3 regions of the Bacillus coreaensis genome follow, and region 1 is predicted to be linked to each of the others. Evidence: a T-box and tRNA genes for the amino acid it is inferred to sense, from the RefSeq annotation. Region 1 holds a T-box; the other regions hold tRNA genes.
What was found. The T-box of region 1 lies ahead of ileS (isoleucine--tRNA ligase). A T-box ahead of a tRNA ligase gene usually reads a tRNA of that ligase, here a tRNA-Ile.

Region 1 (3,240 bases):
GGATTTCCAAATTTCATTATATGAGCTAATCTACCCAAATAAGTTTGTATCTATAGAGCATCGGCAAATATTAGGCAGCATGATGTCGCTTGGATTAAAAAGAGGGAAATTTGGAGACATCCTTATAGAAGAGGAAACTATTCAACTCTTTGTCGCCAATGAAGTAAGCGATTATATATCCATGCAGCTGGAGTCGGTAGGACGTTCAAAAGTAAGTTTAAAAGAGCGGCGTCTGGACGAAGCCATTCAAATGAGGGAACAATGGAATGAGTACACGACCACCGTTTCTTCGCTAAGATTAGATACAATTATAGCTGCTGCTCATAATATTTCTCGTCAGAAATCTCAAACATTAATTGCAGGTGGAGTAGTGAAAATTAATTGGATGACCATTGAAAATCCTTCATTTGAATGTAAGGAAGACGATGTCTTATCGGTACGAGGATACGGAAGGGCAAAACTATCTTCCATCGATGGGAAAACAAAGAAAGATAAATGGCGAATTGTTGTAGAAAAACATCAATAATTTATAAAAAATTTGCAGGAATTTAAAAGTACTTGTCGAATATCTGTTACAATGAATAGTATATACTATTAAGCAATTGGAGGTGGCTTATAATGCCATTAACACCGTTAGACATACATAACAAGGAATTTACAAAAGGATTCCGTGGTTACGATGAAGATGAAGTAAATGAGTTCCTTGACCAAGTCATCAAGGACTACGAATTGATTATTCGAGAAAAGAAAGAACTGGATGAACGATTAAAAGATATGAATGAGCGTTTAACTCATTTTTCGAATATTGAAGAAACCTTAAATAAATCAATTGTTGTAGCTCAAGAAGCAGCGGAAGAGCTAAAGCGTAATTCTCAAAAAGAAGCTAAGCTAATTATTAGAGAAGCAGAGAAAAATGCGGATCGTATTGTAAATGAATCCCTTTCTAAAGCGCGTAAAATTGCTCTAGAAATTGAGGATTTGAAAAAGCAATCCAAAGTATTTAGAACGCGCTTTAAAATGCTTATTGAAGCTCAGCTTGATATGCTTAATAACGATGATTGGGATCATCTATTACAATACGAGCTTGATTCAGCAGAATTAAAATCTGCAAATTTAAAAGAAGAAGAAGATTCATTGGCTTGACGAAAAGCCGGTTCTTCGAATATAATTTTTTAACAAGTAAAAATTGTATGTTGCGATGACAGGGATAGTAGAATTTATCAATGCTTTTTCTAGCGAGTTAACAGTTGGTGGGAGGTTAACAAAAGCGATAAGTTTGAACATCACCCTTGAGTACCAAGCTGAACGTCCACTAGGAATAGTAAGCTTTGGCGTCTAAATTCACGTTACGAATTTTAGAGCGGATGGGTTTTTAGCCTATCTACTAGGGTGGTACCGCGGGAATACAAGCCTTCTCGTCCCTTTTTGGGATGAGAGGGCTTTTTTGTATTTATTTTTACTAATAACTGGTAACAATGTAGCTAGATGAGGAAGATTTAGGAGGAAGTTTAAAAATGGATTATAAAGATACGTTATTGATGCCGCAAACGGAATTCCCGATGCGTGGAAATTTGCCAAAGCGTGAGCCAGAGATTCAAGAAAAGTGGAACCAACTGGATATTTATTCTAGAGTTCAAGATCGTACGAAGGATCGTCCGATGTTTGTTCTTCACGATGGGCCTCCGTATGCAAATGGAGATATTCATATGGGGCACGCATTAAATAAAATCCTTAAAGACTTTATTGTGCGTTATAAGTCAATGAGTGGTTACAATGCTCCTTATGTTCCTGGTTGGGATACACACGGGCTGCCAATCGAGCAAGCATTAACCAATAAGGGTGTGAAACGCAAGGAACTTACAGTAGCGGAGTTTCGTAAGCTTTGTGAAGAGTATGCTTTAGGGCAAATTGATTCTCAGCGTACTCAGTTTAAGCGTTTAGGTGTTCGTGGAGATTGGGAGAATCCTTATATCACTCTTGATCCGGCATATGAAGCACAGCAAATTAAGGTTTTTGGTGAAATGGCGAAGAAAGGCTATATCTATAAAGGATTAAAGCCGGTTTACTGGTCACCTTCAAGCGAATCAGCATTAGCAGAAGCGGAAATTGAGTACCAGGATAAAAAGTCAGCTTCGATTTATGTTGGCTTCCCTGTTCAAGATGGAAAGGGTGTGCTTGATGCGGATACGGAAATCGTTATCTGGACAACAACACCGTGGACTATTCCAGCAAACCTTGGAATTTCCGTTCATCCAACATTAAATTATGTTGTTGCTCAAGTAAATAATAAAAAGTACGTTGTGGCTGAAGAGCTTTTAGAAGCAGTCACAAAGGAAATTGGCTGGGAAGAAGTAACGGTAGTAAAGACAGTGAAAGGACAGGAGCTAGAACATGTTTTAGCTAAGCATCCTTTATATGAACGTACGTCTTTAGTGATGCTTGGGGAACATGTCACGACGGATGCGGGAACGGGTTGTGTTCATACGGCTCCAGGGCATGGGGAAGACGACTTCCATGTAGGTCAAAAATACGGTTTAGACGTTCTTTGTCCAGTTGATGATAAAGGAGTAATGACGAAGGAAGCAGTGGGCTTTGAAGGACTTTTCTATGATACAGCAAATAAGCCGATTACGGAAAAGCTTCAAGAAGTGGGTGCTTTATTAAAACTTACATTTATTACTCACTCTTATCCGCATGACTGGAGAACAAAGAAACCAGTTATCTTCCGTGCAACAGCTCAGTGGTTTGCTTCAATTAAAGATTTCCGAGAAGACTTGTTGGAAGCTGTTAAAGAAACGAAGTGGGTTCCAGCTTGGGGAGAAACTCGTCTATTCAATATGGTACGTGACCGTGGAGATTGGTGTATTTCTCGTCAACGTGTATGGGGTGTTCCAATTCCTGTATTTTATGGCGAAGACGGAGAACCAATTATCACGGATGAAACCATTGAGCATGTATCCGGGTTATTCCGTGAAAATGGTTCAAATATTTGGTTTGAAAGAGAAGCTAAAGAGCTGTTACCTGAAGGCTTTACACATCCATCAAGCCCGAATGGGAAATTTACAAAAGAAACGGATATTATGGACGTTTGGTTTGATTCTGGTTCTTCCCATCAAGCTGTTCTAGAAGAGAGAAGTGATTTACAAAGACCAGCGGATCTTTATCTCGAAGGATCTGACCAGTATCGTGGATGGTTTAACTCTTCATTATCTACAGGGGTAGCTGTAACAGGGAAGGCTC
Region 2 (3,240 bases), on a different contig from region 1:
TATATACTTTGTTTCTCTCTTTTTTCTGAAGCCATTTATAGTCGTTCCATTGGTATCCATCTAAGGAATAACATATGGAAGCTGTTTTTGGCCGTTCTTCAGAGAAAAAGGCATATGGATCAGACTTCAATAATATTTCACCAGTGGATGTGTGAATTTCATATTTATAAAGGCAGCCCGTTAAATCCTGCTCAACAATGAGCATCCATACCCCTTCATCATTTACCTTTTTAAATTCATAACCACTTCCATTCCAATTGTTTACATCACTAGCAAGAGATACTTGTGTTGCGTTTGGTGCCCACACACAAAATCTTGTGCATTTCTTTTCATCAATAGTAAGAACATGAGCACCAAACAGACGATAGCATTCAAAAAAATTTCCCTCATGAAACAAGTGCAGCTGGTATTCAGTTGGATGAATCAAATCCAAAATCATTCTACTCCCTACCTATTCTTTAGTTTTGTACATTACTTTTACTGTATAATTCTCGCCACTCTTTCAAATCCCTCTTTAATTTTTCTGACAATTAACTGTCCATTTCGACATAATTATCTATAAGGCCAATGTTTTCGACAGCATTCATCCCTTTAACGCAGCAAACTGCAAAAAATGATAGAAATTATTTTTTAATAGATAATAAATTTTATGATGCAGATATAGAGATATATGCTATTTATTTGGTGTTAATGAAAAAATATGTATTTTAAATTTTAAAATAACTGAAATTTGAATAATATATTCAAGAGGATTTATTTATGTGATGAGGTGGTTTTTATGAAGAAAAATGAAAGGGTTTTCATATAATTGTCGAATATTGGAAATGTTAAATGAACTTTGAGGATATTTGATATAAGAGGTAATAGAGTAGTTTGTGGAGGTATAGGAGGACCTAGAAAATCAAAAAAAACATTGAACAAATGTTCAATGTTTTTATGACCCCTACGGGATTCGAACCCGTGTTACCGCCGTGAAAGGGCGGTGTCTTAACCGCTTGACCAAGGGGCCATATGGCGGAGAAGGAGGGATTTGAACCCTCGCGCCGGTTACCCGACCTACACCCTTAGCAGGGGCGCCTCTTCAGCCTCTTGAGTACTTCCCCATATGGCTCCACAGACAGGACTCGAACCTGTGACCGTTCGGTTAACAGCCGAATGCTCTACCAACTGAGCTACTGTGGAATAATAGTAAGTTATTTTACTATCCTAAAAACACTATGGTGGGCCTAAATGGACTCGAACCATCGACCTCACGCTTATCAGGCGTGCGCTCTAACCAGCTGAGCTATAGGCCCTTATTTGGAGCGGGTGATGAGAATCGAACTCACGACATCAGCTTGGAAGGCTGAGGTTTTACCATTAAACTACACCCGCATAAAACTTATGGGGCGACTGATGGGAATTGAACCCACGAATGCCGGAACCACAATCCGGTGCGTTAACCACTTCGCCACAATCGCCATAATTCAACTGAATATAAATGGTGGCTCAGGACGGAATCGAACCGCCGACACAAGGATTTTCAGTCCTTTGCTCTACCGACTGAGCTACTGAGCCACAATATGGCGGTCCCGACCGGGATCGAACCGGCGATCTCCTGCGTGACAGGCAGGCATGTTAACCGCTACACCACGGGACCAAAGTTTTTCTCAAGTTTCCCTGAAAATAACTTTTAATTGCGGGGACAGGATTTGAACCTGCGACCTTCGGGTTATGAGCCCGACGAGCTACCAGACTGCTCCACCCCGCGACAATATTATTTTTTAAAAATGGAGGAGGTAGAGGGATTCGAACCCCCGCGCGGTATGACCCGCCTGTCGGTTTTCAAGACCGATCCCTTCAGCCGGACTTGGGTATACCTCCAACATATTATAAATGGTGGACCTTGTAGGACTCGAACCTACGACCGGACGGTTATGAGCCGTCTGCTCTAACCAGCTGAGCTAAAGGTCCAATAAATAAAGAAACCTGGTTAATAGTTTTGGTAGCGGCGGAGGGGATCGAACCCCCGACCTCACGGGTATGAACCGTACGCTCTAGCCAGCTGAGCTACACCGCCAAAGTAATTCATTGAATTTTTAATTCACATGTTCCTGAATTAATGAAGATTTTTTCACTATACTACGTTACGTGAAAAAATCTAAGTGGAGCCTAGCGGGATCGAACCGCTGACCTCCTGCGTGCAAGGCAGGCGCTCTCCCAGCTGAGCTAAGGCCCCATAAATATCGAGTTAGATGGTCGGGAAGACAGGATTCGAACCTGCGACCCCTTGGTCCCAAACCAAGTGCTCTACCAAGCTGAGCTACTCCCCGATTATAACTAATATGGCGCGCCCGAAAGGAGTCGAACCCATAACCTTCTGATCCGTAGTCAGACGCTCTATCCAATTGAGCTACGGGCGCATATTTTTCATTATAAAACTTTGGATATTTTACTTTGTAAAAATCCTTGGTGCCGAGGACCGGAATCGAACCGGTACGGTAGTCACCTACCGCAGGATTTTAAGTCCTGTGCGTCTGCCAGTTCCGCCACCCCGGCAAAATAAGTTCTTGGAGCGGAAGACGGGATTCGAACCCGCGACCCCAACCTTGGCAAGGTTGTATTCTACCACTGAACTACTTCCGCATATGGTAAGTTATTTTGCTATCGCAAAAAACTTTGGTGCGGGTGAAGGGAGTCGAACCCCCACGCCTTGCGGCGCTAGATCCTAAGTCTAGTGCGTCTGCCAATTCCGCCACACCCGCATAATGTAAAGTTATTTTGCTGAAGTAAAAAACTTTGGTGAGCCATGAAGGACTCGAACCTTCGACCCTCTGATTAAAAGTCAGATGCTCTACCGACTGAGCTAATGGCTCGTACAAATGGTGCCGGTGAGAGGACTTGAACCCCCAACCTACTGATTACAAGTCAGTTGCTCTACCAATTGAGCTACGCCGGCAAACAATGATTAGTTATCTTCACTTTGTGAAGGAAAATCATTTAAATGGATAGTTATTTTCACTTAGTGAAGGATAAATATTTTCGCTTCGCGAAAAATTTTTGGTGGAGGATGACGGGATCGAACCGCCGACCCCCTGCTTGTAAGGCAGGTGCTCTCCCAGCTGAGCTAATCCTCCATTACCGCCTGGCGACGTCCTACTCTCACAGAGGGAAACCCTCAACTACCATTGGCGCTGAAAAGCTTAACTTCCGTGTTCGGTATGGGAACGGGTGTGACCTTTTCGCTATCGCCACCAGACT
Region 3 (3,240 bases), on a different contig from region 1:
AACTGGTCTAATGTTTTTTCCTTCTATATTAAATTCTACCGCACCCATATAAGGCCTGCCATTAATGTAGATTAGATGCTTTTCATCATAAGAATCAGGATATAAAATGAACGGGCTAGCTATTTCCGTTGTTGACTCACCACAAGTGAGAAACATTTCCCCACCCTTAAATGATAGTGTATATTCAACCCCTTCCGTTATCATCAATGCTGGATCTAATGTTGAATAAGCTCCTTTTATGTGAAATGGTAATTTAGAGGTGTCTCCGATATAATTTCTTAATTTCACTGAAATCATCTCTTCGGCTTGCACTTCATTAGGTAACATTAGTAAAAAAACTGTGAAAATCATTAGAATTAAAGTTTTCATACTCATATTATTTATAATGTGTAAACTGATTATTCCTGAAGCTCCATTCTACAAAGGGATGCTTTTATAATTCTTTTTGATTAACATTTAGTTCAACTAAATTACCATCTGGATCAGCACAGAAAATTTGTGCAAAACCACTTTTTCCGTATGGTTTTTCAAGGAGTTCCACTTTATTCTGTTTTAACCACGTAAGTGTGTCATAGTAGTTCTCGACTCTCAGGGCAAAGTGACCTTCTCTGCTGGATAAGCTTTTATCCTGCCGAATCGTCTGTGAAAAAGGATCGACGATCAAGTGGAGTTGCTGTCCCTCTATTTCAAACCATGCACCTGAAAAATCAAAGTCTGGCCGTGGTATTTCTTTTAAACATAAAACTTTCCCATAGAAATCTTTTGCTCTTTCCAAATCTGAAACAGTAAGACTTACATGATGTAGACTTTTATATTTAATCAAAACATTCACCTCTTTCTATTCAACTGAATTATTTTTATCTTACTCAACAAACCCCCTTTATGGAAGTGAGTCCAAACCATCCACCCACCTGCTATTCTTCAAGGTTTGCTGAAAAGTCATAAAGTAAATATTTTATTTAAAGATAAAAAAAACACAAAAAAAAAACGCTCAATAAGCGTTTTTTACTTTGTTATATTACGCGCCTTAGAGGATTCGAACCTCTGACCGTACGCTTAGAAGGCGTATGCTCTATCCAGCTGAGCTAAAGGCGCATATATAGACTGGCGGAGAAGGAGGGATTTGAACCCTCGCGCCGGTTACCCGACCTACACCCTTAGCAGGGGCGCCTCTTCAGCCTCTTGAGTACTTCCCCATAGACATAAAAATGGCTCCGCAGGTAGGACTCGAACCTACGACCGATCGGTTAACAGCCGATTGCTCTACCACTGAGCTACTGCGGAACATTGAAATATTATTCTGCTATCGTAAAAAATCTGGTGGGCCTAAATGGACTCGAACCATCGACCTCACGCTTATCAGGCGTGCGCTCTAACCAGCTGAGCTATAGGCCCCTTATTTGGAGCGGGTGATGAGAATCGAACTCACGACATCAGCTTGGAAGGCTGAGGTTTTACCATTAAACTACACCCGCAAATATTAAATTGGAGGCAACACCCGGATTTGAACCGGGGATAAAGGTTTTGCAGACCTCTGCCTTACCACTTGGCTATGCTGCCATGACTGGGCTAGCTGGATTCGAACCAACGCATGACGGAGTCAAAGTCCGTTGCCTTACCGCTTGGCTATAGCCCATTGATTAAACTTCATGTAATTCTTCCCCGAATTCTCTGCAAGAATCCGCACACCAAGAGGATATTTTGGAAATTTCACTTCAGGAAATTTATGAAATATCGTCGACTACAAGGTATAAAAGAAATACAAATTTTATTAAGATGGGGCGACTGATGGGAATCGAACCCACGAATGTCGGAACCACAATCCGATGCGTTAACCACTTCGCCACAACCGCCATGATGGTGGAGGGGGACGGATTCGAACCGCCGAACCCAAGGGAGCGGATTTACAGTCCGCCGCGTTTAGCCACTTCGCTACCCCTCCAGATTGGAATTAAATGTGCAATAAAATTAATGGTGGCTCAGGACGGAATCGAACCGCCGACACAAGGATTTTCAGTCCTTTGCTCTACCGACTGAGCTACTGAGCCATATTTACTTAAAATGGCGGTCCCGACCGGGATCGAACCGGCGATCTCCTGCGTGACAGGCAGGCATGTTAACCGCTACACCACGGGACCAAAGTCTTTTCAAGTTCCCTTGAAGCAACTTAATTGCGGGGACAGGATTTGAACCTGCGACCTTCGGGTTATGAGCCCGACGAGCTACCAGACTGCTCCACCCCGCGACAATATTATTTTAAAAAAATGGAGGAGGTAGAGGGATTCGAACCCCCGCGCGGTTTGACCCGCCTGTCGGTTTTCAAGACCGATCCCTTCAGCCAGACTTGGGTATACCTCCGTATCTTTGGTAGCGGCGGAGGGGATCGAACCCCCGACCTCACGGGTATGAACCGTACGCTCTAGCCAGCTGAGCTACACCGCCAAAAAAATTATTGAAGATTATTTTCACTACACTACGATCTGTAAAAAATATTGGTGGAGCCTAGCGGGATCGAACCGCTGACCTCCTGCGTGCAAGGCAGGCGCTCTCCCAGCTGAGCTAAGGCCCCATAATAAAGTTAGATGGTCGGGAAGACAGGATTCGAACCTGCGACCCCTTGGTCCCAAACCAAGTGCTCTACCAAGCTGAGCTACTCCCCGATTATAACTAATTTGGCGCGCCCGAAAGGAGTCGAACCCATAACCTTCTGATCCGTAGTCAGACGCTCTATCCAATTGAGCTACGGGCGCATGTATTATAATGTTAATTATATTAGTGTGTTAAGGACAGCTATTTTGCTTTACAATCTATGGAAGGATATTTTACTTCGTAAAAATCCTTGGTGCCGAGGACCGGAATCGAACCGGTACGGTAGTCACCTACCGCAGGATTTTAAGTCCTGTGCGTCTGCCAGTTCCGCCACCCCGGCAAAAGAAGTTCTTGGAGCGGAAGACGGGATTCGAACCCGCGACCCCAACCTTGGCAAGGTTGTATTCTACCACTGAACTACTTCCGCATATGGTAAGTTATTTTGCTAACGCAAAAAACTTTGGTGCGGGTGAAGGGAGTCGAACCCCCACGCCTTGCGGCGCTAGATCCTAAGTCTAGTGCGTCTGCCAATTCCGCCACACCCGCATAATAATAGCCTACATTATTTAAGAAAAATGGTGAGCCATGAAGGACTCGAACCTTCGACCCTCTGATTAAAAGTCAGATGCTCTACCGACTGAGCTAATGGCT

Region 2: it encodes a tRNA-Ile, which carries the amino acid that the T-box ahead of ileS (isoleucine--tRNA ligase) is inferred to sense. The anticodon was not compared.
Region 3: it encodes a tRNA-Ile, which carries the amino acid that the T-box ahead of ileS (isoleucine--tRNA ligase) is inferred to sense. The anticodon was not compared.

The regions. Positions count from the first base shown of each region.
Region 1 covers NZ_JBOCCY010000002.1:310,863-314,102, forward strand. The annotation lists gene ACQ5H4_RS04770 (YlmH family RNA-binding protein) at 1-526, shown strand, start outside; gene ACQ5H4_RS04775 (DivIVA domain-containing protein) at 619-1,143, shown strand; T-box leader at 1,190-1,426, shown strand; gene ileS (isoleucine--tRNA ligase) at 1,515-3,240, shown strand, end outside.
Region 2 covers NZ_JBOCCY010000026.1:385-3,624, reverse strand. The annotation lists gene glgB (1,4-alpha-glucan branching protein GlgB) at 1-439, opposite strand, end outside; tRNA gene ACQ5H4_RS22580 (tRNA-Glu) at 938-1,009, opposite strand; tRNA gene ACQ5H4_RS22575 (tRNA-Ser) at 1,013-1,103, opposite strand; tRNA gene ACQ5H4_RS22570 (tRNA-Asn) at 1,107-1,182, opposite strand; tRNA gene ACQ5H4_RS22565 (tRNA-Ile) at 1,219-1,295, opposite strand; tRNA gene ACQ5H4_RS22560 (tRNA-Gly) at 1,301-1,374, opposite strand; tRNA gene ACQ5H4_RS22555 (tRNA-His) at 1,385-1,460, opposite strand; tRNA gene ACQ5H4_RS22550 (tRNA-Phe) at 1,482-1,557, opposite strand; tRNA gene ACQ5H4_RS22545 (tRNA-Asp) at 1,564-1,639, opposite strand; tRNA gene ACQ5H4_RS22540 (tRNA-Met) at 1,677-1,750, opposite strand; tRNA gene ACQ5H4_RS22535 (tRNA-Ser) at 1,771-1,863, opposite strand; tRNA gene ACQ5H4_RS22530 (tRNA-Ile) at 1,877-1,953, opposite strand; tRNA gene ACQ5H4_RS22525 (tRNA-Met) at 1,983-2,059, opposite strand; tRNA gene ACQ5H4_RS22520 (tRNA-Ala) at 2,146-2,218, opposite strand; tRNA gene ACQ5H4_RS22515 (tRNA-Pro) at 2,236-2,312, opposite strand; tRNA gene ACQ5H4_RS22510 (tRNA-Arg) at 2,326-2,402, opposite strand; tRNA gene ACQ5H4_RS22505 (tRNA-Leu) at 2,450-2,538, opposite strand; tRNA gene ACQ5H4_RS22500 (tRNA-Gly) at 2,551-2,625, opposite strand; tRNA gene ACQ5H4_RS22495 (tRNA-Leu) at 2,660-2,744, opposite strand; tRNA gene ACQ5H4_RS22490 (tRNA-Lys) at 2,780-2,855, opposite strand; tRNA gene ACQ5H4_RS22485 (tRNA-Thr) at 2,863-2,938, opposite strand; tRNA gene ACQ5H4_RS22480 (tRNA-Val) at 3,041-3,116, opposite strand; rRNA gene rrf (5S ribosomal RNA) at 3,123-3,238, opposite strand.
Region 3 covers NZ_JBOCCY010000023.1:915-4,154, reverse strand. The annotation lists gene ACQ5H4_RS21730 (SpoIID/LytB domain-containing protein) at 1-297, opposite strand, end outside; gene ACQ5H4_RS21725 (VOC family protein) at 434-823, opposite strand; tRNA gene ACQ5H4_RS21720 (tRNA-Arg) at 1,022-1,095, opposite strand; tRNA gene ACQ5H4_RS21715 (tRNA-Ser) at 1,106-1,196, opposite strand; tRNA gene ACQ5H4_RS21710 (tRNA-Asn) at 1,210-1,284, opposite strand; tRNA gene ACQ5H4_RS21705 (tRNA-Ile) at 1,319-1,395, opposite strand; tRNA gene ACQ5H4_RS21700 (tRNA-Gly) at 1,402-1,475, opposite strand; tRNA gene ACQ5H4_RS21695 (tRNA-Cys) at 1,487-1,560, opposite strand; tRNA gene ACQ5H4_RS21690 (tRNA-Gln) at 1,565-1,636, opposite strand; tRNA gene ACQ5H4_RS21685 (tRNA-His) at 1,778-1,853, opposite strand; tRNA gene ACQ5H4_RS21680 (tRNA-Tyr) at 1,859-1,942, opposite strand; tRNA gene ACQ5H4_RS21675 (tRNA-Phe) at 1,973-2,048, opposite strand; tRNA gene ACQ5H4_RS21670 (tRNA-Asp) at 2,063-2,138, opposite strand; tRNA gene ACQ5H4_RS21665 (tRNA-Met) at 2,172-2,245, opposite strand; tRNA gene ACQ5H4_RS21660 (tRNA-Ser) at 2,266-2,358, opposite strand; tRNA gene ACQ5H4_RS21655 (tRNA-Met) at 2,366-2,442, opposite strand; tRNA gene ACQ5H4_RS21650 (tRNA-Ala) at 2,494-2,569, opposite strand; tRNA gene ACQ5H4_RS21645 (tRNA-Pro) at 2,584-2,660, opposite strand; tRNA gene ACQ5H4_RS21640 (tRNA-Arg) at 2,674-2,750, opposite strand; tRNA gene ACQ5H4_RS21635 (tRNA-Leu) at 2,841-2,929, opposite strand; tRNA gene ACQ5H4_RS21630 (tRNA-Gly) at 2,942-3,016, opposite strand; tRNA gene ACQ5H4_RS21625 (tRNA-Leu) at 3,051-3,135, opposite strand; tRNA gene ACQ5H4_RS21620 (tRNA-Lys) at 3,166-3,240, opposite strand, start outside.